Regions from separate parts of the Shinella sp. GW821-FHT11G07 genome, predicted to be linked through region 3. Evidence: predicted binding sites of a transcription regulator. Region 3 holds the regulator's gene; each other region holds the start of a gene.
The links. Region 3 encodes PhoB, which activates phosphate uptake and scavenging genes when phosphate is short. Its sites were predicted from a motif close to TGTCATNNANCTGTCAT; they were not measured.
Positions count from the first base shown of each region.

Region 1: the regulator PhoB is predicted to act here: its motif matches at 4,541-4,557, upstream of AC1RT2_RS05275 (DUF47 family protein).
Region 2: the regulator PhoB is predicted to act here: its motif matches at 5,359-5,375, upstream of phnC (phosphonate ABC transporter ATP-binding protein).
Region 4: the regulator PhoB is predicted to act here: its motif matches at 5,584-5,600, upstream of AC1RT2_RS11465 (alkaline phosphatase D family protein).

Region 1 is NZ_JBXARJ010000002.1:373,948-381,377, reverse strand. It holds gene AC1RT2_RS05300 (GGDEF domain-containing protein) at 1-362, opposite strand, end outside; gene AC1RT2_RS05295 (HlyU family transcriptional regulator) at 518-832, opposite strand; gene ilvA (threonine ammonia-lyase) at 894-2,138, opposite strand; gene AC1RT2_RS05285 (TrkH family potassium uptake protein) at 2,345-3,799, shown strand; gene AC1RT2_RS05280 (hypothetical protein) at 3,880-4,458, shown strand; gene AC1RT2_RS05275 (DUF47 family protein) at 4,582-5,226, shown strand; gene AC1RT2_RS05270 (inorganic phosphate transporter) at 5,226-6,233, shown strand; gene AC1RT2_RS05265 (hypothetical protein) at 6,350-6,655, shown strand; tRNA gene AC1RT2_RS05260 (tRNA-Leu) at 6,715-6,799, shown strand; gene AC1RT2_RS05255 (hypothetical protein) at 7,137-7,430, shown strand, end outside.
Region 2 is NZ_JBXARJ010000001.1:56,762-64,191, forward strand. It holds gene AC1RT2_RS00280 (alpha-D-ribose 1-methylphosphonate 5-triphosphate diphosphatase) at 1-27, opposite strand, end outside; gene AC1RT2_RS00285 (DUF1045 domain-containing protein) at 29-736, opposite strand; gene phnE (phosphonate ABC transporter, permease protein PhnE) at 887-2,389, opposite strand; gene phnE (phosphonate ABC transporter, permease protein PhnE) at 2,399-3,361, opposite strand; gene phnD (phosphonate ABC transporter substrate-binding protein) at 3,435-4,340, opposite strand; gene phnC (phosphonate ABC transporter ATP-binding protein) at 4,421-5,269, opposite strand; gene AC1RT2_RS00310 (DapH/DapD/GlmU-related protein) at 5,425-6,039, opposite strand; gene phnL (phosphonate C-P lyase system protein PhnL) at 6,036-6,743, opposite strand; gene phnK (phosphonate C-P lyase system protein PhnK) at 6,809-7,430, opposite strand, start outside.
Region 3 is NZ_JBXARJ010000006.1:107,564-114,993, forward strand. It holds gene AC1RT2_RS13490 (aspartate aminotransferase family protein) at 1-664, opposite strand, end outside; gene AC1RT2_RS13495 (GcrA family cell cycle regulator) at 1,090-1,626, shown strand; gene phoB (phosphate regulon transcriptional regulator PhoB) at 1,760-2,443, opposite strand; gene phoU (phosphate signaling complex protein PhoU) at 2,458-3,186, opposite strand; gene pstB (phosphate ABC transporter ATP-binding protein PstB) at 3,237-4,052, opposite strand; gene pstA (phosphate ABC transporter permease PstA) at 4,067-5,395, opposite strand; gene pstC (phosphate ABC transporter permease subunit PstC) at 5,392-6,876, opposite strand; gene AC1RT2_RS13525 (substrate-binding domain-containing protein) at 7,112-7,430, opposite strand, start outside.
Region 4 is NZ_JBXARJ010000005.1:80,615-88,044, reverse strand. It holds gene AC1RT2_RS11485 (tripartite tricarboxylate transporter permease) at 1-1,234, shown strand, start outside; gene AC1RT2_RS11480 (hypothetical protein) at 1,392-1,556, shown strand; gene AC1RT2_RS11475 (DUF475 domain-containing protein) at 1,809-2,927, opposite strand; gene AC1RT2_RS11470 (M3 family metallopeptidase) at 3,307-5,367, shown strand; gene AC1RT2_RS11465 (alkaline phosphatase D family protein) at 5,705-7,267, shown strand; gene typA (translational GTPase TypA) at 7,402-7,430, shown strand, end outside.

The DNA.
Region 1 (7,430 bases), on a different contig from region 3:
GGCACGGCGCTGACGGTCTGGTGATGCCGCAGAAGGAAACCGAGGCCCACCGTCAGAAAGTTGCCGGCAAGCAGGCCGTAGATCGGCGCCCGAACGACGGCCGCATCCTCCTTCACGTAAAGGAGAAGGATCATCATCAGCTTGCCGGAAAAAAGCACGGAAGAACCCGGCGAAATGATCCCGAAGGGCAATTCAACGTAGAAGACGGCCGCCAAGTAAGTCTCGAGGAAGTGCATCACCCCGAGCGCGGCGACGAAAACGCCGATGCCCAACTGATGGCGAAGATGCAGGATGCCCACCATGAAGACAAAATAGAACCCGGCCTCGATGAGAAGCAGGATCAGATTTTCAGTACCCATGATCGGTCCGCAGATTCTTCGTGCCGGCAGCTAACAGCACCGGCACGGTCGCAACAAGTCGTTTCCTGCGGATACAGGCAAATGCGCCGGTTCTCCAGCGCCTTCATGCTGTTTGTATGACTTTTCACAATGCGAAGCGCATTCCGCTTCGCGCTGTCTCAAACCTGCCGGCTGTCCACGCCGTCGCTGAAAAGCGACGCGCCATGCTGGTCGGCAATCTGCTTGGCCTTGCGGAAGGTCGAGGCAACCGTGTCGTCCCGCGAGGAAAAGAGATCGGCGCGGATGAAGGAACGGGTCCACACCCGGTCGCCATCCCGCTTTTCGATCCGCCCGGCAAGGCGATACTGGCCGCCCTCCGGAATGGGAGCTGCGACGAGCGTAAGGTCGTTGTAGGCCTCGGTTTCCTCAGCGATTTTCGCCGGAGTTGCCGGGCCGCTGCCGCGACCGAAGAGTTTTGAAAAGAACGATGCCATGGCCAATTGCTAACACAGGCCGCTGCGCCCTCCAAGAGGAGAGCGCGCAGCCCGGCTCTCCCTAGATGATGAGGTTTGCGAGAATTTCGTTCTCGGTGATGTCCTGATAGCGCATGCCCGCACTGTCGAAGGCTTTCTTGAGAACCGCAAAGTTCTCCGGCGCCTTTGTCTCGATGCCGATGAGGATCGAGCCGAAGTTGCGGGCGGATTTCTTCAGGTATTCGAAGCGGGCGATGTCGTCGTCCGGGCCGAGCATATTGAGGAAGTCCTTCAGGGCGCCGGGGCGCTGGGCAAGCCGCAGGATGAAGTATTTCTTCAAGCCCGCATGCCGCATGGCGCGTTCCTTGACGTCCGGCAGGCGCTCGAAATCGAAATTGCCGCCGGAGACGACGGCCACCACCGTCTTGCCTTCCAGCGCCTCGCGGCCGAGCGCGTCGAGCGCCGTCAGCGACAGCGCGCCGGCCGGCTCCAGCACCACGCCCTCGACATTCAGCATGTCGATCATCGTCACGCAGATCGCGTTTTCAGAGAGCAGCATGACCTGATCAGCGGAAAACTGGCTGAGCGCCGCGAAATTGAGCGCGCCGATCTGCCCGACAGCGGCACCGTCGACAAAATTATCCACTTGGTCTAGCGTCACCACGGCGCCGCTTTCCAGGCTGCGCTTGAGGCTCGGTGCTCCGGCAGGTTCGCAGAACAGGAAACTGGAGGGACCGAGCGTGTCGGCAAGATAGCCGGTAACCCCTGAGGCAAGCCCGCCACCACCGACGGGGAGCACCACGAGATCCGGCAATTTGTCGCCGAGCTGCTCGACGATTTCCGCCGCCACCGTCGCCTGCCCCTCGATGATATCCTCATGGTCGAACGGCGGCACCATCAGCGCGCCAGTCTCCGCAGCATGGTCGCGGGCCGCCTTGTAGCACTGGTCGAAGAAGTCGCCGACGAGCTTGATCGTCACGAACTCGCCGCCGAAAATGCGCGTCTTGTCGATCTTCTGCTGCGGCGTCGTCACCGGCATGAAGACCACGCCCGGCACGCCGAAATGGCGGCAGACGAAGGCGAAGCCCTGAGCATGGTTGCCGGCGGACGCGCAGACGAAGCTGCGGGCGCCGTCCTCTTTCGCCAAAACCTTGCGGAAGAAATTGAACGCGCCCCTGATCTTGTAGGAACGCACCGGCGAGAGATCCTCGCGCTTCAGGTAAATATCCGCGCCATAGCGGGCGGAGAGGTGTTCATTGAGCTGAAGAGGTGTTTCGGGAAAAAGCCCGCGCAATGCGTCACGGGCTGCGTCGACGTCCGGTTTCATGCCGTTCGATGCCATCCTTGAGTTTGTACAATGCAAAGGCTATTGCATATCGCAGCGACAGACACCACCCGTCCCGGCCGCGCGGCCTTTCGAGACTTGACTGAGCCTACAGTACCGCACGTCATCCATGACGTGCAAAGAGCGCTGTAGAATTTTTGAATATACCGCATCAGTGATGCGGTGGCCGGCACGCAGGACGATTTTCGTTGAACGCCACCATCTTCCGGTCCGCCATCAATATCGCCGCCATCAGCGGCATCTATCTCTCCGTGGCGATGCTCATCCCGGCGTTTATCGACGTTTATTACGGCCATCCCGATTCGGAAGTCTTCTTTCTCTCCGCCTTCATGACCGGCGGCCTGTCGCTCGCCACGGCCGCAGCGACCCGCGCCGGCCCGCCGCCCTTCAACAAGCGCATGGGCTTCCTCGTCGTCAACATGCTCTGGCTGAGCGCGAGTTTCATCGGCGCGATGCCACTCTGGCTGTCCTCGATGAAGTTGACGTTCGCGCAGGCGTTTTTCGAATCGGTCTCGGCGATCAGCACGACAGGCTCGACCGTCATTGTCGGCCTCGACGACGCGCCGCCCGGCATCCTGATGTGGCGCTCGCTGCTGCACTGGCTCGGCGGCATCGGGATTCTCGCGCTTGGGCTGTTCATCATGCCGTATCTGCGCGTTGGCGGCATGTCCTTCTTCAAGCTCGAATCATCCGACACCGCCGACAAGCCCTTCGCCCGCATCGCTAGCTACACCCGTGCGTTCCTCGCCATCTACGTGGCGATCACACTGATCTGCGCTATTACCTATGCAGCCCTCGGCATGAGCCGCTTCGACGCGCTGAACCATGCCATGTCCACCGTCGCGACGGGCGGACTTTCGACACATGACGCCTCCTTCGGCTATTTCAAAAGCCTGCCGCTGCTCTGGGCCGCCACCTTCTTCATGACGCTCTCCAGCCTGCCCTTCTCGGTGCTGATCCTCATCGTCGTGCGCGGCCGCGTCGATGCGTGGCGTGATCCACAGATCCGCGTGTTTCTGGGCTATCTCGTGCTTTTCTCCGTGGCAGCCAGCGTCTTCCAGCGACTTGAAAACGGCGTCGATTTCCGCGAGGCCCTGGCACATTCCTTCTTCACAGTATCGTCGATCCTTTCGACGACCGGCTTTGCCAGCGACGACTATACGCAATGGGGCCATTTCATCGTGGCGCTCGCCTTCGTCGCGACCTTCATGGGCGGCTGTTCGGGATCAACCGCCGGCGGCCTCAAGGCCTACCGCCTGATCATCCTGTTCAACTTCATCCGAACGGGACTCTACCGCCTGATCTATCCAGACGGCATTCATGCCGTGCGCTACGGGACGATGACCGTCGATATCGATCTCCAGCGCGGCGTCTTCCTGTTCTTCATCACCTATGTGGCGATTTCCGCCATCGGCGCCATCCTGCTCGGCCTGATGGGCTATGATGTGCTGACGGCGATTTCGGCATCCGCCACTTCGCTCTCCAATGTCGGCCCCGGCGTCACCCAGGCGATCGGTCCGGCCGGCTCATTCGCTGGCTTCCACGATGCAGCGCTCTATCTCCTCTCCTTCCTCATGCTACTTGGCCGTCTCGAAATCCTCACCGTTCTCGTGATCCTGACACCGCTGTTCTGGAAGAGCTGATTTAGCACTTGCCATCAGGCGTTCTTGACTGTTGCCACGCTAATTCGCATCCTGCCGCCATCCGGCTGGAGGAAGACTGAATGTTTGTGTCGAAGTCCCTGTTGCGTCTGAGCTTTATCGGCGCGCTTCTGCCCACGCTGGCCTTTGCCGGTCCGCTTCAGGATGCGGCAAAAAAGGCGGAGGAACAGGCCGCCGCCGGCGATACGGTCGGCGCGCACAACACGATCCGCGACGCTTACGGCGCCTTCGCCGCCACCCTGCCCTTTTCAATCGGCAAATCCGTCTTCGTCTCTGCGCCCCCGGAAGGCTACGGAATGTACACGGCGCGGCCGGAAGCGAGCTTCAAACCTGGCGAGGCGCTGATCTCCTATGTCGAGCCGGTCGGCCTCACCTGGCGATCCGCCGATGGCGGTCTGCTGGAATCGCACTTCACCGTCGATCTCGAACTGCTCGACCCCAAGGGCACAAAGCTTGCCGAGCAGAAAGCCTTCGGCTCGTTCGACTTCAAGGGCAGCGTGCGCAACCAGGAAGTCTTCGCCAAGCTGACGTTGAACCTCACCAGTCCGCCACCCGGCGACTACGTTCTTCGCTATCGTTTCCGCGATGCAGCAAGCGGTGCCGTTGCCGTCAGCGAGCAGCCGTTCAAGATCGTGCCGTGATCCGTTTTCAGGCTTATCCACAGGCCGGCAGAGAATTGTGACAAGCCGGAATCGGCGCTTTCCAGCGCGTTGACGGTCAATTATGACAGCCGCATGACAACCCCAGCCATGTAAGGGGCATCCATGCTCTCGCTGTTTCGCAAACTTATGCCGCGTGAAGATCGCTTCTTCGATTATTTCGAACAGCATTCCCGCACCGTCGTCGGCGCTGCCGAAGCCCTCCAGCAGGTGCTCGCCGGCGGCCCCCACATGGAAAAACACTGCGACCGTATCATCGCGCTGGAAGACCAGGCCGACGACATCACCCGTGAAGTGCTGCTCGCCGTGCGCCGCAGCTTCATCACCCCCTTCGACCGCGGTGACATCAAGGACCTGATCCAGTCGATGGACGATGCCATCGACATGATGCACAAGACGGTGAAAACCATCCGCCTCTACGAGCAGACCAGCTTTGAGCCCGGCATGCAGGAAATGGGCGACGTCGTCGTCAAGGCAGCCCATCTCATCGCCGAGGCCATCCCGCTGCTCGACAAGGTCGGCGTGCATGCCGGCCGCCTCAGCGCCATCGCCGAGGAAGTCACCCGCGTCGAGGGTCGCTCCGACGAACTGCACGACCAGGGCCTGAAGAACCTTTTCAAGCAATACGGCAAGTCCGACCCGATGGCCTACATCATCGGCAGCGAGATCTACGGCGAACTGGAAAAGGTCGTCGACCGCTTCGAGGACGTGGCGAACGAGATCAGCGGTATCGTGATCGAGAACGTCTGATGGACGCTACCCTCGCCTTTCCGCTGCTGGTCGGCCTCGTCGGCATCGCGCTGCTCTTCGATTTCCTGAACGGCCTGCACGACGCGGCAAATTCCATCGCCACGATCGTCTCGACGCGCGTGCTGCGCCCGCAATATGCCGTCATGTGGGCGGCGTTCTTCAATTTCATCGCCTTCCTGTTCTTCGGCCTGCACGTCGCCGAAACCCTCGGCAAGGGCATCATCGATCCCGGCATTGTCAGCCCGCTCGTCATCTTCGCAGCCCTGATGGGCGCGATCATCTGGAACGTCGTCACCTGGATCTTCGGCATCCCATCGTCTTCGTCGCACGCCCTCATCGGCGGCCTCGTTGGTGCTGGCCTTGCCAAGACCGGTTTCGACGCCGTCGTCTGGAGCGGCCTCATTAAGACGGCGAGCGCCATCTTTCTGTCGCCCGCCATCGGCTTCCTCCTGGCGCTGGTCCTCGTCTTGATCGTCTCCTGGCTTTTCGTGCGCCAGACACCGTTTGCCGTCGACCGCACGTTTCGCGTCATGCAGTTCATCTCCGCTTCGCTCTATTCGCTCGGCCATGGCGGCAACGACGCGCAGAAGACGATGGGCATCATCGCGGTACTGCTCTATTCGCAGGGCTATCTCGGAGGCGAATTCTACGTGCCATTCTGGGTGGTCATCACCTGCCAGGCGGCGATGGCGCTCGGCACCTTGATGGGCGGCTGGCGCATCGTGCACACGATGGGTTCGAAGATCACCCGCCTCAACCCGATGCAGGGTTTTTGCGCCGAAACCGGCGGTGCCATCACCCTCTTCGCCGCCACCTGGCTCGGCATCCCCGTCTCGACGACGCATACGATCACCGGCGCCATCATCGGCGTGGGTGCCGCCCGTCGCGTCACGGCGGTGCGCTGGGGGATCGCCGGCAACATCGTCATCGCCTGGATCGTGACGCTGCCCTCGGCAGCAGCGATTTCGGCGCTGTTCTATCTGACGCTCAGCGTTTTCTCGGGCTGAGCGTATCGCGGCTCCGCGTTGGGGAACAATGTGGAAGAAGCGAACGATTGACGAACCGGTGCATTCGATTAAATGAAATCAGGCGTGCGTCTTTTTTGAACTGGCATTGGAAACCTATGAACGACAAAGTTTTTGACACTTTGACCGGAATGTACTTCACCGTCGACGATCCCGATGGAAGTTACGGCACCGGCCAGGTTGTCCGTCTCGCGGCCGAAGGGGTCTATTTCATACGCTTCGACGGCAACGAAGTGACGCTTCCGCTGGAGCTTGCATCCATCGGCGAGATGCTGGAGACCACAGACGAAGAGTTCAAGCTCTGGCGCTTCTTCGACACGATTGAAGAGCGGGACAAGTGGATCGAATGGCTTGACGCGCCCTCAAAGCCGCGAGTCATCTCGCTCGTGCGGCCGACAAAATAGGACCTGCCGACAAACGCCGTCTTGACGAGCCGGCCTGACTCCCCGAAAAGCAAAACCATGCGGGCGTGGCGAAACTGGTAGACGCAAGAGACTTAAAATCTCTCGGCCTTGGCTGTGCGGGTTCGATCCCCGCCGCCCGCACCATAGCCCGCATCTCGCGGGGGACCTGAATTCTCAGAAATCAGGATTTTCGACTAGGAAAAAAATCACACTCGTTAACGGCTACTGCCCGCAAGAGTTTCCCGTTTTAAGCGTCGCTTTCCCTTGCGCAAGCATGGAATCGCGGTATCGTTGCCATCGATCCACGGGAAGAGGTTCAAGGCCGTTCCAGGCCAATAGAATTTAGCTTGGAGGGGAGATGGCTTGCGCAAACGGAATGGCTTGGTGTCCTGGGAGCGGTGGAGTTGGCCCGCATCGGTGCTTGAAGTGCCAGGCGGTGGTGAACAGCCGCACGCCCCCGCAACAGACCATAAAGCTGCCCATGGCATACGGCAACAGGCTTCATTACGGCGCAGGTGTCTGCCGAAACTGCAGGAACGTTCACGGGGTTGGCCAGCACCTCATCGAGAGCGGGGCCAGCAAAGCATACATAGAGATTTTCATCGCGAACCTGATGATAACCGCGAGTGCGGACTGGGCGACCAAAAACCGACGTTTCATGGTCGGCGCGCTGGTGCCGAAAGGACCATCGCATAAAGTTCTGATTGCATGCTCGAAAGATGGCAACAAAAACGGCTTCGAGGCTGCGGCAAGGCGCATGGGCAACACGATAATA
Region 2 (7,430 bases), on a different contig from region 3:
ATTGGAGAGAACGATTTCGCGGGTCATGTCAGGCGGTCTTTCTGTTGGCTGCTCCACCCAGCGGGAAGAGCGAATGGACGGTGAAATCGGCGCCGCGCGACTGTTCCCGGAACAGCGCGAGGCCGTGAACTGCCAGCGGGCGGTCGTGGAAATCGGCGAATTGATCGAGAAGCACACCTTCGACGGCATCGCGGCGCTCGGCCGGCACGCGTCCCGTCAGCGTCATGTGGAAGCGGAACTCGTCGAACACGTAGGGATAGCCCCATTGCACGAGGTTCTGTCGCTCGGCGCCGGTCAGTTCGTCTGGCTTGCGGCGTGCGATATCGGCGGAGGTGAGCGGCGCACGGAAGCGCTCGAAACGGCGTACAACCTCACCGGCAAAGCTGTGCAGCGGCTCGCAGTGATCGCCGGGCACCAGCGCAAAGAAGGAACCGAGGCGCCCGACGACGAGCTCGGGGATTTCAAACGGCTCGACCTCGGAGACGAAGCGCCCGACCTCGGCCACCAGTTCGGCCTCCGTGCGGCCTTCGGCGAGCGAGAACGGCGCCTTCAGCGTCGCATGGAAGCCATAGCGGCGCGGGTCTGCCGTCAGTCCTGCGAGTGTGGCCGCATCAAAACCCTGCACGGACGGCTGCGCAAGCGTGGCACCCGTAAACGCGTTGCGCCCCAACCAGCGCTGGGCGGAAAGGGTCAGCGGATCGCTTGCGGACGGGGTGAAGTAGAGGGCGTAACGCAATGGCTCATTCCTATGCAATTCAGAAGATGCCGCCGGACCGGCGACATCGAACCTTGTAGGGATTCGTGTGGCAGCATCATGCCGCCTCACGGGTCTTTCGTTTTTCGCACGTCCGGACGCAAAACCGCTCTACACTTTTGCTGGACTTGCTCAGTGCGCCGGTTTCCCCATCAGGCGCGAACGCAGCGCATTCGAGATGCCGTCGAAGACGAAGACCACGATGAGGATGAGCAGCACCATGTAGGCGACGTTCTCCCAATCGGAATTCGTGCGCATCGCTTCCCAGAGCTTGAGACCGATGCCACCGGCGCCGACCGCGCCGATAATGGTCGCGGAGCGGGTGTTCGATTCCCAGAAGTAGAGCGCCTGCGAGGCAAAGAGCGGCATGACCTGCGGCAACACACCGTAGCGTTGTACGGCAATGGGGGCCGCCCCCACCGATTTCACACCCTCACGCTGCTTGTCGTCAATGTTCTCCAGCGCTTCGGAATAGAGTTTTCCGAGCGTGCCGGTATCGGTGAAGAAGATCGCCGACATGCCGGCGAGTGGCCCCGGACCGAAGGCGCGGGTGAAGAACAACGCCCAGATCAGCATGTCGACGGAGCGCAGGAAGTCGAACAGACGCTTGGTGACCTGGTTGGAGATCCAGTTGCGGGTGATGTTGCGCGCCGCAAGGAAGGCGAGCGGGAAGGCCAGCAGCATTGCGAACAGCGTGCCGACAAAGGCCATGACGATGGTCTGGAGCAGCTTCGTCCAGACGTCGAGATGCTGCCATTCCGCATTATAGAGGATGTTATTCCAGGCAAGCGAGAGGTTCGATTGTTTCGCGTCGATCCGGTCGCCCGAGGTGATCAGCGAGACGACCTCAGAGGTCGATTTTCCATGGAAGGGCGAGTTCGTGTCGAAGATGAAATTGGCCCAGCCGAGGAAGCGCCTGCGGATGCTGATATCGCCCGGCTCGATCTCGCCCCAGCCGGCAAAACCAAATGCAAGCGTGATCTTCTGACCTGGCGTCTTCTGCGTCGCCCAGGCCGGAAGTGCACCCTCGACCGCCATCTCGGCCCCATCCATATCGACGACCAGCGTCTCGCCGGCATGCTGGACAGTCACGCGCTCCGGCACGACCTCGACGCTTGTCGAGGAATTGAGCGCGATCTTCGCACGCTTGACCACCTCTTCCTCGCGCGTTGTCGCCGTTGCCAGGCCTTCCACGGCAGCGGCCGAGCCGCCGAGGGTGGCGCCGGTTCCCATGAAGCCCATGGATGCCGGTTTCTTGGCCGCCGTGCTTGCGGCATCTGCGGCCGGCGTGGTGCGGGTCATCGTGCCAAGCTCGATCTCCACCCAGTCCGGCGCGGCATTGGGTCCGAGCGGCGAAAAGCGCGGATAGGTGAGCTTCATGGCGCCATCGGGAGCGATCGCCACTTCCGGGCGCACCTCGTAGGAAACCCAGTCGGCGAGATAGGTGCCGGCAATGTTCCAGTTGGCCGTGGTCAGCACATGGCCGATAGCGAAGAACCACCAGCAATAGAGCGCGTAGAGCACAAAGCCGCCGGTGATGAACGCCACGCGAAAACGCTGCCAGAACGAGCGGTGGAAGACGGCCGGATGGCGTGCCGCGATCTCATCCATCAGTGCGGGATTGAGGGTCGTCATGGCACACTCCTATTGGGCCAGCCGGAAGGCATGATCGCCGACGAGCTTGCGGCGCAGCCAGGCGGAAAACTGGTCGACGGCGATGATGGTGATGAGGAGAAGCAGCACGATGGCGAGCGTCTTCGCCTGATGGTTCTGGCCGATCGACAGGCGCAGCAATTCGCCGATCCCGCCGCCGCCGACGGCACCGATGATCGTCGAGGCGCGCACGTTGATTTCAAGGCGCAGCAGGAAATAGCTCATGAAGTTCGGCAGGACCTGCGGCACGATGCCGAACCAGACGCGCTCGATCCAGCTGGCGCCCACGGCGCGTAGCCCCTCCTCCGCCTTCATGTCGGCATTCTCGACCACCTCGAAGAACAGTTTTCCGAGTGCGCCGACCGTATGGATCGACACGGCGATGACGGCTGGGAGAGGCCCAAGGGAAAGAATGGCGAGGAAGAAGCCTGCGAGCACCACTTCCGGGAACGCGCGCAGGATTTCCATGAAGCGGCGAACGAAGCCGCGCAGCAGGCAGTTCGCGACGAGGTTCTTGGCCGCGAGGAAACAGAGCAGAAAGCCGAAGACCATGCCGATCAGCGTGGAGAACAGCGCGATGTTCAGCGTCTCCAGCATCTTGTGGAAATATTCCGGGATGTAGAAGCTCTCGGTGAGATAGAGCCGGCCTTCGGGATAATTGTACTTGAAGCTGCCGTCGTCATAGGGCGACGGCAGATCGAACAGCGCGCGGAACACTTCGAGACCATCGCGCGGCACCATGTCGCCGACGAAGTCGAAGAGATAGGGCAGCCGGTCGAAGAACTTGCCGGCATTCGTCTCGTTGGCGAACCACAGCGAACCGGAAAGCGCGACGGCCAGGATGGCAAGGCCGAGCCAGGTGTAGAGGCGGCGCCGTGCGTTCAGCTCCTGCCAGTGCCGCTCGATGAGAGCGCCCTTCTCGCTGAAGCCGTCGTGAAGCGTGTTCAAGGCCATGTCTGTTCCGCCTGGGCTCAAAAAAGACGAGGCGCCGGCCGGGTTGCGGCCGGCGCCAGTGTCTGCGTGGCTATCAGCCGCCGATCGTTGCCTTGCGGGCGTCGATGATCGGCTTGTAGAAGTCGACATTGACTTCCGTGAACGCGGTGAAGTCGCCGCCCATGACGGCGGAGAAGCAGGCTGCGTCCTTCTTCGGCAGGTCGAGCATGAACTGCTTGAACTTCGCCTTGGTCTCGTCAGCCATCGAGGTGCGAACGACGATCGGGCCGTTCGGGATCAGCGGCGACTTCCAGAGTTCGACGATGTCGTTCATGTCGAGAATGCCCTTCTCGACCATCTTGTGCAGGTTGCCGGACGTGTAACCGTCCTTCCACTCGCCAACGCCCGAACCGAAGGTCGTGCCGGCGTCGAAGGTGCCCTTCAGCACTTCGAGGACGAGGTTTTCGTGACCGCCGCCGAAGCCGGTTTCAGCGAAATATTCCTTGACCGGGCCGCCGATGGCTTCCGGCAGGGTGACGAGCGGTACGAGATAGCCCGAGGTCGAGTCCGGGTCGGCGAAGCCGAGCTTCTTGCCCTTGAGGTCTTCGAGCTTGGTGATGCCGCTGTCCTTGCGGGCGACCATGATCGAGTGGTAGCCGGTCGAGCCGTCGGTCTGGACGGTCGTCAGGATCGGCTCGACGGCGTCGGCCTTGGCGAGGTAAATCTTGGCAAAGCCGGACGCGCCGAGTTCGGCGTAGTCGAGCGTGCCGCCGAGCAGGCCCTGGATAACGCCGTCATAGTCGGCAGCCGGGAAGAACGAGACCTTCTCGAAGCCGAGTTCGGCCTTCAGGTGATCGCCGAGGCACTGGTAGTTGCGCAGGCGGTCGGCTTCGTTTTCGCCGCCGATGATGCCGACGCGGAATTCCTTGAGGTCTTCAGCCTGGACGTGGCCGGCGAGCGCGATGAGCGCGACGGCGCCGAGAAGTACTTTCTTCAGCATGGTCTCTCTCCTGTTTGACCGGCTTTGCCGGACTGGAAGTTGTCTGACCCTTTACGCGGGTCGTTCGATCCCGGCGGGGCTCAGAGCCCGGCCAGTGCCAGCGGTGTCGGGCTGGCGGATTCCTTGATATTGTCCTGACGGGCCGGGTTGCGGATCGCCGTGGATGTGAGGCTCTCGTCGATCTCCGCGCCATCGGCGCCCGTGCCGTAGATCGTGCGTACCGCTTCGCTGTCGAGTTCGCGTGCAGACCCGTCGAACACGACGCGGCCGTGCGCCATGCCGATGATGCGTTCGCAATAGGCGCGTGCCGTGTCGAGCGTGTGAAGGTTGGTGATGACCGTAATGCCTTCGCGCTCGTTGATGTCGCGCAGCGCGTCCATGACGATCTTGGCGTTCAGCGGGTCGAGCGAGGCGATCGGCTCGTCGGCGAGCAGCATCTTCGGGTTCTGCATCAGGGCGCGGGCAATCGCCACGCGCTGTTGCTGCCCGCCGGACAGCGTGCCGGCCGGCTGGAGCGCCGTCTGCTCGATGCCCAGGCGTTCGAGGGCGGCAATCGCCATGATGCGCTCTTCGCGGGTGAAGAGGTTGAGGATGCTGAGCGTCGTCGAACGGTGGTTGAGGCGGCCGAGCAGAACATTGGTCAGGACGTCGAGGCGCGGCACGAGGTTGAACTGCTGGAAGATCATCGCACAGTCGCGCTGCCAGTTGCGCAGTGCCGAACCGCGCAACGACGAAACCAAGACGTCGTTGAAATGGATCGAGCCTTCACTCGGATCGGCAAGACGGTTGATCATGCGCAGCATGGTGGACTTGCCGGCACCCGAGCGGCCGATGACGCCAACCATCTGGCCCTGCGGGATGTCGAAGGTCACAGCGTCGACCGCAACGCGCTCGCCGAAACGGCGGGTGACATTCTTCAGTCGGAACATGGCGGATCCCTCTTAATTTCCAGTAGCGAGCCCGTGATGGGGCAATGTCGTTTTCGGGATTGGCTGTAAACGCTGTTGATGAAGCGGCGATGTCAGTTTCATGTCGGAAAAATTACAGTCCACAGGCCTGAATTTCCGGCATTGCACATGCCCGCTCAGCCGTCGTGACGGGCGAGAAAGGCTTCTGCGTCAAGTTTGCGAAAGTCGTCCAAAGCGGCGCGCAACCGGGCATGATCCCAGTCCCACCAGGCGAGTTTTTCCATGCGTTCGGCGATGCTTCGCGGGAAGCGTTCGCGGATGACTTTCGCTGCCACGCCGCCGACGATCATGTAGGGTTCGACGTCTTTTGTGACGACCGCGCCGGACCCTATGACAGCCCCGTTGCCGATTGTGACACCCGGCAAAATCGTCGAGCCATGGCCGATCCACACGTCATGGCCGACGGTGACGCGATGCTCGCGCCGCCAGGCAAAGAAATCCGGTTCCTGTTCCGTATCGGGCCAGTAATCGTTGGCCCGGTAGGTGAAGTGGTGCAGCGTCGCGCGCCACATCGGGTGGTTGGTGGCATTGAGGCGGACCGACGAGGCGATGTTGGCGAACTTGCCGATCGTTGCGCACCAGACCGAGCCACCATCCATGATGTAGGAATAGTCGCCGATATCAGCTTCGCTGATGCGGCAGTTCTCGGCGATCTCGGTGTAGCGGCCGAGCACCGTGTCGGAGACAATGGCTGTCGGGTGGATCAGCGGCGTTTCGGACAGCTTGGTCATGCGGCGGCCTTTCGCGGCGAAAAGGCAGAGACGTCGACGATGCGGTCGGCGACCTTTTCGCGCACGTCCTCGTCGTGGAAGATGCCGAGCAGCGCTACACCGGCCGCCTTCTTCTGCTCGATCATGCCGACGACGACGGCGCGGTTCTTCGCATCAAGCGAGGCGGTCGGCTCATCGAGCAGCAGGATGCGGTGATCGGTGATGAAGCCGCGCGCGATGTTGACGCGCTGCTGTTCACCGCCGGAGAAGGTGGCGGGCGGCAGCTGCCAGAGTTCGCGCGGCAGGTTGAGACGGGCCAGCATGGCCTCTGCCGTCGCCTTCGCCTCGGCCGCATCGACGCCGCGGGCCGTGAGTGGTTCGGCCACGACATCGACGGCTGCAACACGCGGCACGGTGCGCAGGAACTGGCTGACGTAACCCAGCGTCGCCCGGCGAACCGACAGGATCGTGCGCGGATCGGCGGTCGCGAGATCGAGCAGCTTGCCGTCGTGATCGACCAGGATCTGGCCGTTATCGACAGCGTAGTTGCCGTAGACCATCTTGAGCAGCGAACTCTTGCCGATGCCGGACGGTCCGCCCAGCACGACGCATTCGCCTGACTTCACCGAGAAGGTGACATTCGACATGACAGGCAGTCGGATGCCGTCGCGAAGATGCATGGTAAAGCTCTTCGCCACTTCGGAGACAACGAGGGGTGTGGGCATGTCACTTTTCCTTTTGACGCATGGTCTTGTCCGAAAACCGGGTTCCACTTTTCGGGACCATGCTTTCAGACCTGAAGGATCGAGGAGACGAGGAGCTGGGTATAGGCTTCGCGCGGATCGTCGAGCACGCGGTCTGTCAGGCCCTGCTCGATGACGAGGCCGTCCTTCATCACCATCATGCGGTGCGAGAGGAGACGCGCCACGGCGAGATCATGCGTGACGATGATCGCCGAGAGGCCAAGGTCCTGCACGAGGCCGCGCAACAGATCGAGCAGGCGGGCCTGCACCGAAACGTCGAGACCGCCGGTCGGCTCGTCCATGAAGATGAGGCGCGGCGATGTGACGAGGTTGCGGGCGATCTGCAGGCGCTGACGCATGCCGCCGGAGAAGTCGCGCGGCTGGTCGTCGATGCGATCGACGCTGATCTCGACGCGGCCGAGCCAGGAGCCCGCCGTCTCGCGGATATTGCCGTAATGCCGCTCACCGATGGCCATCAGCCGCTCGCCGACATTGGCGCCGGCCGACACGGCCATGCGCAGGCCGTCCGCCGGGTTTTGGTGCACGAAGCCCCAGTCGGTGCGCATCAGGAAACGGCGCTCCGCCTCGCTCATGCGGGAGAGATCGCGCATCTGGCCGTCACGCATGCGGTATTCGACGGCGCCGGAGCTCGGCATCAACCGCGTTGCG
Region 3 (7,430 bases):
CGCCGGACTGCACCTCGTCGAGGATCAGCAACAGTCCATATTCGTCGCAGAGCTGGCGAAGCTCCTGCATGAATTCCTTCGGTACCGGGCGGATACCGCCTTCGCCCTGCACCGGCTCGATCAGGATGGCCGCCGTTTCCTCGGTGATCGAATCCTTGACGGCTGTGATGTCGCCGAAGGGGACCTTGAGGAAGCCCGGCGCCTTGGGGCCGAAACCCTCGATGTACTTTTCCTGTCCGCCGGCCGCGATGGTGGCGATCGTGCGGCCGTGGAAGGCGCCGTCGAAGGTGATGATGTGGAACTTGCCGGGGTGGCCCTTGGCGAAATGATAGCGACGCGCGGTCTTGATCGCGCATTCCAGCGCTTCCGCCCCGGAATTGGTGAAGAACACCTTGTCGGCGAAGGTCGCCTCCGTCAGCCGGCGGCCGAGGCTTTCCTGGCCCGGAACCTCATAGAGGTTGGACAGGTGCCAGACCTTCTCGGCCTGATCCTTCAGCGCGGCAACGAGATGGGGATGCGCATGGCCCAGCGAATTGACGGCGACGCCAGCGGCGAAATCGAGATATCGCTCGCCATTTTCGGCGATCAGCCAGACGCCCTCCCCGCGCGTGAACCGGAGCGGTGCACGCATATAGGTTTCATAGAGCGGCGCGGCATCGGCCATGGCGCAGGTCCCCCGAAAAGAGATGCGGAAAGATTCGTTTACGGCTTGACTTTTCCAGGCTTTAGAAAAATCAAAAACCGCCTTTCGGCGGCATGCGGCACTATCAGCATTTCTCCCTGCAATGTCAATGAAATGCACGTCTGAAATGCCGCTGAACCTACCGCAACGTGAGGATTCACGATACGCGCGCAAGGTGTCGCTCTTGAGTCACACCAGGGCAGCAAGTTGGGGAAAACTCCGAAATCGATTCGCACCGATTCCCGCGACTCTTGTCACAGAGTCCCCCGAACTCTAGGTTAAAGACCAATTACTAGACTGCAAGCGGCGGAACTAGTCACCAAAAGAGTTAGGGCGTTCAAGTTCCGGACCCATCCGGAACGCGATGAGGGATTCCCGCATCGCGAGCGTCGAACGGAGACGAGAAGATGAACTGGACAGACGAGCGGGTCGAGAAACTCAAGAAGCTCTGGAGCGAAGGTCTGAGCGCGAGCCAGATCGCAGCGCAGCTCGGCGGCGTCAGCCGTAACGCCGTCATCGGCAAGGTGCACCGCCTGAACCTGCCGGGCCGCGCGAAAGCCGGCGGCACGCCGACCGCCGCCCGCCCGAAGCGTCCGGCCGTTGCAACGCCGCGGCCGTCGAACTTCGCGGCCCGTCCGGTCCCCGCTCGCGTAGCGGCACGTCCGACCGGCGCGATCCTCGCCAAGGAAGACATCGACGCCGATTTCGACGCACAGACGGAGCAGCTTCCGGTCCCCGCCAACGGCAACAAAGTGGTTGTGCCGATGTCGCGGAAGCTGGAACTGACCGAGCTGACCGAGCGCACCTGCAAGTGGCCGATCGGCGACCCGCTGAACGACGACTTCCACTTCTGCGGCAACGAATCCCCGGACAACTCGCCCTACTGCACCTACCACCAGCGCCTCGCCTACCAGCCCTCGGCTGAACGGCGCCGGATGCGCTAGCAGAAACGAAGAGCTGAATGCGATAAGGGCCCGGAAGGGCCCTTTTCTTTTGTGCTGACGAGAGACGCGCAGCCCCCAAAACGCAAACAGGCCCCAAAGGGCCCATTTCCGTCCTTGGGAGGAAACGCTTGGCTCAGGTTTCCAGCGAGTAGCCGGCGCCGCGGACGGTGCGGATGACGTCCTGCATGTTGGCGAAGTTGAGCGCCTTGCGCAGGCGCCCGACATGCACGTCGACGGTGCGCTCGTCGACATAGATGTCATGGCCCCAGACGCCGTCGAGAAGCTGCGAGCGCGAGAAGACGCGGCCGGGCGAGGTCATCAGGAACTCCAGGAGGCGGAACTCCGTCGGGCCGAGGCGGACCTCGCGGGTGCGGCGGTGCACGCGATGCGTCTCGCGGTCGAGTTCGATATCGCCGCAGCGCAGCACCGTCGAGACGACCTCGGGTTTTGCACGGCGCAGCATGGCGCGAACGCGCGCGACGAGCTCCGGCGTCGAGAACGGCTTGACGACATAGTCGTCGGCGCCGGTGGCGAGCCCGCGCACGCGCTCGCTTTCCTCGCCGCGTGCCGTCAGCATGATGATCGGCAGGCGCTCGGTTTCCGGACGCTGGCGCAACCGCCGGCACAGCTCGATGCCCGAAACGCCCGGCAGCATCCAGTCGAGGATGAGAAGGTCCGGCAGGCGCTCCTGCAGGCGCATCTCGGCCTCGTCACCGTTCAGGATCGTATCGACCTCAAAACCTTCGGCCTCGAGATTGTAGCGCAGGAGGACGCTGAGCGCCTCCTCGTCTTCGACGACGGCAATTCTGGGCACCATGGAGGTGAAACTCCTTACTCGGAGGCGTCGGTAACGTCGGCAGTGACCACCGACGTCGTGGTGTCGTCCTTCGGGCGTTCACCCTCGGGCTGCGAGCCGGTCGCCATGTAGTAGATGGTTTCCGCAATGTTGGTCGCGTGGTCGCCGATGCGCTCGATGTTCTTGGCGCAAAACAGGAGATGCGTGCAGGGCGTGATGTTGCGCGGATCTTCCATCATGTAGGTCAGGAGTTCGCGGAACAGCGACGTGTAGATCGCGTCGATCTCGTCGTCGCGCTCGCGGATGGCCTTGGCCTTCTCGATCGAGCGGGTCGCGTAGACGTCGAGGACTTCTTTCAGCTGCATCAGCGCGAGTTCCGCGAGATGCTCGAGACCGCGGGTAAGCTTGCGCGGCATGCCCGAGCTCTGCACGGCGATGACGCGCTTGGCGGTGTTCTTGCCAAGGTCGCCGACGCGCTCCAGTTCGGCCGCGATGCGGATGGCGCCCATGATTTCGCGCAGGTCCGCCGCCATCGGCTGGCGCTTGGCGATCGTGACGATCGCCTTCTCGTTGATCTGACGCTCGGCAGTGTCGAGGATGACGTCCTCGGAAATGACCTTCTGCGCCAGAGCGCCATCGGTGGCAACCAGGGCGCGGACGGCATCCGCAACCATCTGCTCGGCCGTGCCGCCCATCTCGGAGATGCGGCGGGAGAGGTACTTCAGTTCTTCGTCGTAAATCGAGACGATATGGGTCGATGACATGGTTCTGTCCTTAATGCGCTCGGGTTTTCAGGGCTTTGGCGACGATCGCGTCAGCCGAAGCGGCCCATGATGTAGTCCTGCGTGCGCTGGTCGTCCGGGTTGGTGAACATCTTGTCGGTGTCGTTCTCCTCGACGAGATTGCCGAGGTGGAACATGGCGGTACGCTGCGAGACGCGGGCCGCCTGCTGCATCGAGTGCGTCACGATGACGATCGTGAAGTTGGCGCGCAGCTCGTGGATCAGTTCCTCGACCTTGGCGGTCGCGATCGGGTCGAGCGCCGAGCACGGCTCATCCATCAGGATGACTTCCGGGCTGACGGCGACGGCGCGCGCGATGCAGAGGCGCTGCTGCTGGCCGCCGGAGAGGCCGGTGCCGCCCTCCTGCAGACGGTCCTTCACCTCGTTCCAGAGGCCGGCCTTCTGCAGGCTCTTTTCGACGATGGCATCCATGTCCGCCTTCGTCTTGGCGAGGCCGTGGATGCGCGGGCCGTAGGCAACGTTTTCATAGATCGACTTCGGGAAGGGGTTCGGCTTCTGGAACACCATGCCGACGCGGGCGCGCAGTTCCACGACGTCGATGCTCGGATCATAGATGTCATCCGTATCGAGCGTGATCCGGCCGGTGACGCGGCAGCCTTCGATCGTGTCGTTCATGCGGTTCAGCGTGCGCAGGAACGTCGACTTGCCGCAACCCGACGGGCCGATGAGCGCAGTCACGGTGTTTTCGCGGACGTTCAGGTTGACGTCGTAGAGGGCGCGCTTGTCGCTGTAGTAGACCGAAACGTCCTTGCCGATCATCTTGTAGGAAATGTCGTTCATTTTCTTGTCCAGCGCTTTCTCGACTGCTGCTTCTGACATGATGTTCATCTGTCTATAACCTTCTACCAGCGCCGTTCAAAACGGCGGCGCAACAGGATTGCACCCACATTCATGAGGATGAGGAAGATGAGGAGGATGATGATCGCTCCCGACGTGCGCTCCACGAAGGCGCGTTCCGCCTCGTTCGCCCACATGTAGATCTGCACCGGAAGGGCCGTTGCGGGCTCAAGCGGCGTTGACGGAATGTCCGCGACGAAGGCGACCATGCCGATCAAGAGCAGCGGTGCGGTTTCGCCGAGCGCATGCGCCAGGCCGATGATCGTGCCCGTCAGGATGCCCGGCATGGCGAGCGGCAGGACGTGGTGGAACACGGTCTGCATCTTCGAGGCGCCGAGGCCGAGGGCCGCTGCACGGATCGACGGCGGCACGGCCTTGAGAGCGGCGCGGGTCGCGATGATGATCGTCGGCAGCGTCATCAGGGTCAGCACCAGACCGCCGACGAGGGCTGCCGAGCGCGGGAAACCGGCGAAGTTGACGAAGACGGCGAGGCCGAGCAGACCGTAGACGATCGACGGCACCGCGGCGAGATTGTTGATGTTGACTTCGATGAGGTCGGTGAAGCGGTTCTTCGGGGCGAACTCCTCGAGATAGATCGAGGCGGCCACACCGATCGGCAGCGACAGCGCGAGCACGATCAGCATCATGAAGAGCGAACCGACGGCCGCGACGCCGACACCGGCGGCTTCCGGACGGCTCGATGCGCCGTTGATGAAGATGCCGGTATTGAAGTGCTTGGCGAGCGCGCCGGTTTCAGCAAGCTGGTTCATCCAGCCGAGCTGCTTGTCGGAGATCTTGCGGTTGCTCTCCGCGACGGAGAGATCGATCTGCCCCTTGAACGCCGAATCGAGATCGCCGTGGGCGAGGAAGGTCACCGTCTGCGTGGTGCCGATGAGCGCCGGATTGGCCGTGATGAGGTCACGGAGCTGAACGCGGACGCTGTCCGAGATCATACCGTTGACCGCCTTGAGGCCGGCGCGGTCGTCTTCACTGACGCCGAGCACCTTGGCAAGCGCATTGCGGGCAACGACCGGATAGTTGGCCGAGACCAGCTTCTGCGGATTGGTGGCGCGCTCATTGTTCTTGTCGATGATCTGTTCCGAGAATTCGACCGGAATGGTGATCATCGACTGCTGGAAGGCGGTATAGCCCTTGGAGACAACCGAAAACAGCAGGAGGAACAGGAACAGCAGGCCAAAGCTGATTGCGGCCATGCCGTAGAGACGGAAGCGCCGTTCGGCGGCGTAGCGGCCACGCAGACCGATATCGCGGCGTTGAGGCTTGGCGGCAGCACCTAGGGCGGCCATCGAGGGGCTCGTAGAGACCTGGCTCATTCGTACTGCTCCCGGTATTTGCGCACGATATAGAGGGCGTAGATGTTAAGGCAAAGCGTGATGACAAACAGCGTGATGCCAAGCGCGAAGGCCACCAGCGTCTGAGGCGAGGTGAACTCGAGGTCCCCCGTCAGCTGGTTGACGATCTTGACCGTCACCGTCGTCATCGGCTCGAACGGGTTGAGCTGCATGCGGGCGGCAACACCGGCGGCCAGCACCACGATCATGGTTTCGCCGACGGCGCGCGATGCGGTCATCAGGAGTGCGCCGACGATGCCGGGCAGTGCCGCCGGCAGGATGACGCGCTTGATGGTTTCCGAGCGGGTGGCACCGAGGCCGAGCGAGCCGTCACGTAGCGCCCGCGGCACGGCAGTGATGATGTCGTCCGACAGCGAGGAGACGTAGGGGATCAGCATGATACCCATGACGAAACCGGCGGTCAGAACGCTCTGCGCCTGGATGAAGTTCGAATAGTTGCCGGTGACGAGACCGTTGAGCTGGGCGGAGATGTCGCGCAGGAACGGGCCAACCGTCACCAGGGCAAAGAAGCCGTAGACGATCGTCGGAATGCCGGCGAGCACTTCAAGCAAGGGCTTGGCAACCGAACGGACCGTGCGCGAGGCGTATTCGGACATGTAGATCGCCGCGAAGAGGCCGACGGGCACGGCGACCAGCATGGCGACAAAGCCGATATAGAGCGTGCCGGCGAGCAGCGGAATCAGGCCGAACTGACCGGACGAGTCCGTCGCACCGGCGGCGGCAAAGCGCGGATCCCAGGTCGTGCCGAAGAAGAATTCCCAGGCAGGCACCATGTTGAAGAAGTGGATGGCTTCCGTCGCCATGGACGCAACGATGCCAATCGTCGTCAGAATGGCGATCGAGGAGGCCGCGATAAGGCCGACCAGCATCACCCCTTCGACGCGGTTGCGGGCGCGGAACCTTGGCGCGATCGACCGATAGGCAAAGAGGGAACCACCGACTGCCGCGAGGACGACAAGGATCGACAGCATCATGCTGCTCGTGCCCGTCATGCGGTTATAATCGTCCGCAGAGGTCAGCATGTAGGGCGCCGGATCGGCTGCCAGCGGCACACCCTTGCCGGCCAGAACGGTGCGCGCGGTGGCGCCATCCGCAAACACCCCAGCCCGCTCTTCGGGCGAAAGAAGCCGCAGGCCGCGGGCGATGGCGCCGATCATGTTGTAGTTGAGGTTCTGCGTCGCCTGCGGTTCGGCCTTCACCTCATCAGGGAAGCCGGCGCGCACGGTAGAGCTGATATAGAACGGGCTCGCGATGATCCAGACGAGGAGCACGGCGATTGCCGGAAGCATGGCCCAGATGGCAACGAAGGAGCCATAGTAACCCGGCCGGGAATGCAGGTTGGAAAGTTTACCGCCGGAGAGCGCGTTGGCGCGCCAGCTGCCGACCAAATAGCCCGCCACGCCGATGACGGCGATGATGAGCAGAAGAAAGGAAATACTCATTTAGGAAACTCTCCCGGCGAGATCATCCGCGCTGTCATTTTGTTTGTCGCAACCCCAGACGCAAAACCGCTCATGCACTTTTGCTGGTGTTGCTCCGAGCGTGCCCAATCGCCCGCCCCGACCGTTCGACAAGGCGTCCCATTCCCGGCCGAAGAACATGACGTGGGCGAAAACTGCCCGAAAGGGAGCGGCCGGTGCGGCGCTCCTCGAGGAGCGCCGCACCGGCCCAAGTCAATTACATGATCTTGCCGTCAGCGAAGGCCTTGCGGATCTCTTCGCGCTCTGCATCCGGAGCAGCGACGAGGCCGTATTCAGCCAGCGGGGAGTCTGCACCGATCATGTCGTCGCTCGTGAAGAACTCGACATATTCCTTCAGGCCCGGGATAACGCCGAGATGTGCCTTCTTGACGTAGAAGAACAGCGGGCGGGAAACCGGGTACTCGCCGGAAGCGATCGTCTCGGTCGACGGAACGATACCGTTGACGGTGGCGACCTTCAGCTTGTCGGCATTGTTTTCGTAGAAGGAAAGGCCGAACACGCCAACGCCGGACTTG
Region 4 (7,430 bases), on a different contig from region 3:
CGAAGGCAACAAGATGGCCCGCGCCGGCCGTGGTGGACCGGCCCTTGCGACGGCCGCGATCGGCTCCTTCGTCGCCGGCCTGATCGCGACACTCGGCCTCGCCTTCATCGCACCCTTCGTCGTGAAATTCGCGCTCTCCTTCGGCCCGCGCGAATATTTCGCGCTGATGGTGCTCGCCTTCGTGACCGTTTCGGCCGCGTTCGGCGATTCGACGCTGCGCGGCCTTACCGCCCTCTTCGTCGGCCTCGCACTTGCCGTCATCGGCATCGACCAGCAGACCGGCCAGGCGCGGCTTTCCTTCGGTATTCCCGATCTCCTCGACGGCATCGAGGTGACGACGCTTGCCGTTGCCATGTTCGCCATCGGCGAGACGCTCTACGTCGCCTGTCAGGGCTCCCGCATCCCCGAGAAGGTGGAGGCGGTCAAGGGTTCGGTCTGGATGAGCAAGCAGGACTGGGCGCGCTCGTGGAAACCGTGGCTGCGCGGCACGTTCATCGGCTTCCCGATCGGCGCCATGCCGGCCGGCGGCGCGGATATTGCAAGCTTCCTGTCCTATTCGACGGAAAAGCAGTTCTCCAAGCACAAGGACGAGTTCGGCAAGGGCGCCATCGAGGGCGTTGCGGGTCCGGAAGCTGCGAACAACGCATCCGCTGCCGGCACGCTCGTGCCGCTGCTCTCGCTCGGCCTGCCGACGACGGCGACGGCGGCGATCATGCTTGCCGGCTTCCAGCAATACGGGCTCCAGCCCGGTCCGCTGCTGTTTGCCACCAATCCGCAGCTCGTCTGGGGCCTCATCGCCAGCCTGCTGATCGCCAACTTCATGCTGCTGGTGCTGAACCTGCCGCTGATCGGCCTCTGGGTGAAGCTTCTGACGATCCCCAAGCCCTGGCTCTATGCCGGCATCCTGCTGTTTGCGACGCTCGGCACGATCGGCGCCAATCCGTCGGTGTTCGAGCTTGGCATGCTGCTCACCTTCGGCCTGCTCGGCTTTGCCATGCGCCTCTTCGGCTATCCGATCGCGCCTGTCGTCGTCGGCCTCATCCTCGGGCCGATGGCGGAACAGCAGCTGCGCCGCGCGCTGGCGATCAGCCAGGGCGATGTGACCTCGCTGTTTATGTCGCCGATCGCTGCCGTGCTCTTCGTGCTGGCCGTGCTCGCCGTCGTCGTGCCGCTCATCCTGCGGGCACGCGGCAAGGGTGAAGTTCTCTCGCAGTTTGCAGCGAACGAAGACTAGATCTCGGTTCCTCCCGCGATCGAAAGCAGTGCAGGCCGGAAACCCCCGTTTCCGGCCTGCATTCGTTGCATGGCTGGGCTGACAAACCGTCAGTTGTTCTTTCGGGCCGCAAGCATCATCTTCTGCTCGTAAGCTAAAACAGAAAGCGAGCAATCAAATGACCACCCTCCGCAACTCCTTCGCCCAGGGCTTCTTCGGCCGGGCCTTCGCCGTACTGAGCGCTGCCAATGCAGCCGCCGCGGCTGTCGAAGGGCACCGCCGCCCGAAGGAACGCGACCTGAAGACGCTCGGCATCAACCCTGCCGACTTCCCGCGCGTCTAACGCGAAGTATAGAATTCTCTGAATGAAAAGGCCCGCTGATCGCAAGATCAGCGGGCCTTCTGTGTTTTGGGATTTGCGTCCGTTTTGATCTCACTTTGTTGGACGTCCTCCCTCTCTATCGTCATGGTCGGGCTTGACCCGACCATCCACGCCACACCCGCGGCCTGGATCCTCGGGTCAGGCCCGAGGATGACGGAGGAGAGGGTTTCAAAGTGCAATGGCCGGCCGCCGAAACGGCCGGCTCAATGTTCGTTACGCGTTGTTCTCGCCAAGCTGGGCCGACACGCGGTCCGAGCCGTGGCCGGCATGGCTGCCCAGTTCGCGTTCGCGCCTGTTGTAGCGGATCGACGACCAGAGCGAGATACCGATCAGCGTCGCGCCGCCAAGGCCGGTGATGACTTCCGGAATGTGCACCAGCGTCTGGAAGTACATGACGACCGACAGGACCAGGATCGCGTAGAACGCGCCGTGCTCCAGGTAGCGGTATTCGGCAAGCGTGCCCTTCTCCACCAGCATGATCGTCATCGAGCGCACATACATGGCGCCGATACCGAGGCCGATGGCGATGATGAAGAGGTTCTGCGTCAGCGCGAAGGCGCCGATGACGCCGTCGAAGGAGAAGCTGGCATCGAGCACTTCAAGATAGATGAACGCGCCGAGGCCACCCTTGGCCGCTTCCGACATCGCCTTCTGCGAGGCATCGAGCAGGCCGCCGACGACTTCCACTGCGAGGAAGGTCAGGAGGCCGTAGATGGCGGAGAAGACGAAGGTATTGGCGTCTTCACCCTCGAGCAGGTTCGAGAAGACGAGGATGAGCGCGAGAACAAAGGCGATCTCGATGCCCTTGACGGTCGCCGAACGGGCCATGTGCTTCTCGATGAAGCCGATCCAGTGCACGTCCTTCTCATGGTTGAAGAAGTAGGTGAGGCCGACCATCATCAGGAAGGTGCCGCCGAAGGCAGCGATCGGCAGGTGGGCGTCGTTCATGATGCGGGCGTATTCCGCAGGCTCGCGCGCGGCGAGAATGATCGCTTCGATCGGGCCGATGCGGGCGGCGATGACGACGATCAGCAGCGGGAAGACGATACGCATGCCGAAGACGGCAATCACGATGCCCCAGGTCAGGAACCGGTGTTGCCAGACCGGCGTCATGTCCTTGAGCTTGTTGGCATTCACGATTGCGTTATCGAAGGAGAGCGAAATCTCCAGAACCGCGAGAACCGCGCAGATGAAGAAGACGGTCGCCATGCCGGCGAGCGTGCCTTCGGTCTGCCAGCCGAGCAAGGCGCCGAGCGCCAGGCCGATGACGGTGGAGATGATGGCCCATTTCAGGTAGGAAAGAGTGGTCTTGCCTTCGCCGTTGCCGATCATGACAGCGCCTCCATGCTGGAGGAAATGCGGGAAGCGAGGTTGTGCATACCACAACGGGCATGCGGGTAAGGCATGGTCAGGATTTTCATGTGCGTTTGAATCCGCCGGCTAATTGCTGGCGGTACCGACATCACGAGAGCGCCGTAAAAACTCTCGCCAGAGGGGCCCGGCACCAGGGTTCACCGCGGCAGGATGTCAAAAGCCGCGATAAGGGCTGTTTTCACCGAAGTTGCCCTCCACGTCAAGAGGCAGGGTGCCGCATCGCCCTCAACGCGTTTGCGCGACCCCTGTTCCCGTATTTTATGTCGGCGCCCTGTACCAACACGCTGCTCCGTTCCTATATTCGCCGCACAGTGATTTGCCAGAAGGAACCGCCCGCATGACTGAAACGCGCATCGATCCCGCCCTCGTCGAGTGGACCGGCCTCAACGGCCTGCCGCGTTTCGATCGCGTCAAGGACGAGGCCTTCGCCGCGAGCTTCGATGCGGCGCTGGCGGCGCATGAGGCGGAGATCGATGGGATTGCCAATAACCCGGAGCCGGCAACCTTCGAGAACACGATCGTCGCGCTGGAAATTGCCGGCGACCAGCTGTCGCGCGTTTCCGCCCTGTTCTGGAGCCGTGCCGGCGCCAACACCAACGACACGATCCAGGCGCTGGAACGCGAGATCGCGCCAAAAATGTCGCGGCACTATTCGAAGATCGGCACCAATGCCACGCTCTTCCAGCGTATCGATGCGCTGTGGGAAGGCCGTGAGGCCCTGAACCTCTCTCTGGAGCAGATCCGCGTGCTGGAACGGCACTGGAAGGGTTTCGTGAAATCCGGCGCCAAGCTGGAAAAGCCGGAGCAGGAGCGGCTGTCGACGATCAACGAGACGCTCGCCGGGCTCGGCGCGAAGTTCGGCCAGAACGTGCTGGCCGACGAAAAGAGCTGGGTGCTGTTCCTCGATGAGGGCGATGCGCTCGATGGCCTGCCGGATTTCCTGAAGGATGCCATGGCATCCGTGGCGCGCGAGCGCGGCGAGGACGGGCGCTATGCCGTCACGCTGTCGCGCTCGATCATCGAACCCTTCCTGACGTTTTCGGCGCGCCGGGACCTGCGCGAACAGGCGTTTCGTGCCTGGGTGGCGCGCGGCGAGAACGAGGGCGAGACGGACAATCGCGGTATCGTCAAGGACACGCTGGCGCTGCGGGCGGAAAAGGCGGGCCTGCTCGGCTACGAGAACTTTGCCGCGCTGAAGCTCGACAACACGATGGCGAAGACGCCTGACGCGGTGAACGGGCTCCTGATGCAGGTCTGGGAAAAGGCCGTGGCGCGGGCGCGGGAAGAGGAGGCGGATTTGGCCGTGCTTGTCGCCGATGAAGGCCGCAACCACGCGGTCATGCCGTGGGACTGGCGCTACTATGCGGAAAAGCTGCGGGCGAAAAAGTTCAACTTCTCCGAGGCCGAGCTGAAACCCTACCTCCAGCTTGAAAAGATCATCGATGCCAGCTTCGACGTTGCCGAGCGGCTGTTCGGCATCCAGGCGATCGAGAAGAAGGATGTGCCGGTCTATCATCCTGACGTGCGCGTGTTCGAGATCCGTGACCGCGACGACACGCTTGTCGCCATGTTCCTTGGCGATTATTTCGCCCGGTCCTCCAAGCGCTCGGGCGCCTGGATGAGCTCCTACCAGAGCCAGCACCGGCTGCCGCTTGCGAACGGTTCGGTCGGCGAAATCCCGATCATCTACAATATCTGCAATTTCGCCAAACCCGCCGAGGGCAAACCGGCGCTGCTGTCGATCGACGATGCCCGCACGCTGTTCCACGAATTCGGCCATGCGCTGCACGGCATGCTGTCGGACGTCACCTATCCGTCGGTGTCGGGCACCGGCGTTTCGCGCGACTTCGTCGAACTGCCCTCGCAGCTCTACGAACACTGGCTGACGGTGCCGGAAATCTTGACGCGTTACGCCGTGCATTACCAGACCGGCGAGGCGATGCCGGCAGCGCTGCTCGACAAGGTGCTCGCCGCCCGCACCTTCAATTCCGGCTTCGCGACGGTGGAGTTCACCTCTTCGGCGCTGGTCGACATGGCCTTCCACACGCGCGGCGCCGTCGCGGATCCGATGGCGGTGCAGGCCGAGGTGCTGGAAAAGATCGGCCTGCCGGCGTCCATCGTCATGCGCCATGCCACGCCGCACTTCCAGCACGTCTTCTCCGGTGACGGCTATTCGGCCGGCTACTATTCCTACATGTGGTCGGAAGTGCTGGACGCGGACGCCTTCGCGGCCTTCACCGAGACCGGCGACGCCTTCAACCCGGCCATGGCCGAGCGGCTGAAGACCTATATCTACGCCGTCGGCGGTGCCGTCGACCCGGAAGACGCCTACAAGGCCTTCCGCGGCAAGCTGCCGAGCCCGGAGGCGATGCTGGAGAAAAAGGGGTTGGCGGCTTAGGGGTGCTGTTTCCCTTCCCTGAACCGTCACGCCACCCGTCGCCGTCATCCTCGGGCTTGACCCGAGGATCCACGCATCACGGCATGCGTTAAATTTGTGGCATGGGTCCTCGGGTCAAGCCCGAGGATGACGGAGGAGAGGGTGCGGCTCATGGCCAGTAAGTCGACGGCCTGAGGGTGATGGTTGCTGGCCGGATCTGTCGCACCAGCTACTGGCAGTCATCGTCCCGTCACTGAACTTTCGGTGAATCGTCATCGTCCCGTTACCGGACTGACATGGCCGGGACTCATGGTCTGCCCGCCTGGCGTTTCGATTCGCGGGTCAGGCCGGAGGTGGCATGGCGATTGTTCCGGAGACGCTGACGCGGCGTTCTTTCCTTCTGACCGCAGGGGCCGGCGCGCTTGCGACGTCCTCGGCGCTGGCGGTGCCCTATTATGCGCGGCGTCATGGCAGTCCGGTCTTTTCCCACGGCGTGCAGTCGGGTGATGTCGATTGTTCGTCCGGCATGGTCTGGGCGCGGGTCGACCGGCCGGCCGAGGTGACGCTGGAATATTCGACCACCGAGAGTTTTCTCGATGCGGCACGCCTGCCGTTGCAGAAAGCGACGATGGGCACGGACAATACCGTCAAGGCGATGTTGCAGGGCCTGCTGCCGGACCAGGATATTTTCTATCGCTTCACCGCAAACGATCCCTATTCCAGCCATCTGATCTCCGAGCCGGTCGTCGGACGCTTCCGCACGGCGCCGATGCGCAAGCGCTCTGTGCGTTTCGTCTGGTCTGGCGATACGGCAGGCCAAGGCTGGGGCATCGACAATGTCGGCATGAAGACCTATTCGACCATGCTGCGCCATGAGCCGGATTTCTTCATCCATTCCGGCGATACCGTCTATGCCGACGGCCCGATCCCGGACGAAATTCCGCTGCGCGACGGCGGCGTGTGGAAGAACCGCATCGTGACGGATGAGAAACGCAGCGTGGCGCGCACGCTGGAAGAATTTCGCGGCCAGTGGAAATACAATCTGCTCGACGACCACCTGCTGTCCTTCAACACCCAGTGCCCGACCTTCTTCCAGTGGGACGACCACGAGGTTTTGAACAACTGGTCGGAATCGAGCGACCTGACCGGCGACCGGCGCTATCCGGACAAGGATATCGGCGTCTATGAAGAGCGTGCGCGGCGCGCCTTCCATGAAATGACGCCGATCCGCTATTTTCCCACCGAGCCCGGCCGTATCTTCCGCAAGGTCGCCTATGGTCCGCTGCTCGACGTGTTCTTCGTCGACCTGCGCTCGTATCGCAGCCCCAACCGCGGCGGCACGGAAAACGGCCTGTTCGGCTGGCGGCAGGCAGACTGGCTGCGCCGAGAGCTTGCCGCCTCGCAGGCGGTCTGGAAGGTCATCGCCTGCGACATGCCGCTCGGCCTCGTCATCTGGGATGATTATGCCAACAGCCTTGGTTATGAAGGGGTTGCGGACGGTCTTAATGGTCCGCCGGCGGCGCGCGAGCGCGAAATCGCCGACCTGCTTTCCTTCATGCGGGACAATGCGATCCACAATGTCGTGTGGCTGACGGCGGACGTGCACTACACCGCTGCGCACCACTACGACCCGTCGCGCGCAAAATTCCAGGAGTTCAATCCGTTCTGGGAATTCGTCTCCGGGCCGCTGCATTCCGGCACCTATGGGCCGAAACCGCTCGACATGACCTTCGGCCCGGAAGTGCGCTTCATCAAGTCGTCGAAAGGCGGGGTCGACAGCAACCTGCCGCCGTCCGCCGGCCTGCAATTCTTCGGTCTCGTCGATATCAACGGATCGAGCGAGGAGATGACCGTGCGGCTGATGGACCGGGAGGATCAGGAGCTTTGGCGCGTCACGCTGCCGCCCGTGCGTTCATCATGAGAGCAAGCCGCGCGCTGGTCGGGCAACAGAGTTGCATCCCGCCCCTTTCGCATTTGCGGAAAAACATGTAAGAGCCCGACCATTGAAGACGGCGCCCTTATACCCTGCGCGCCCCGAACCTCAGAGATTACACCATGTCTATCCGCAATATCGCGATCATCGC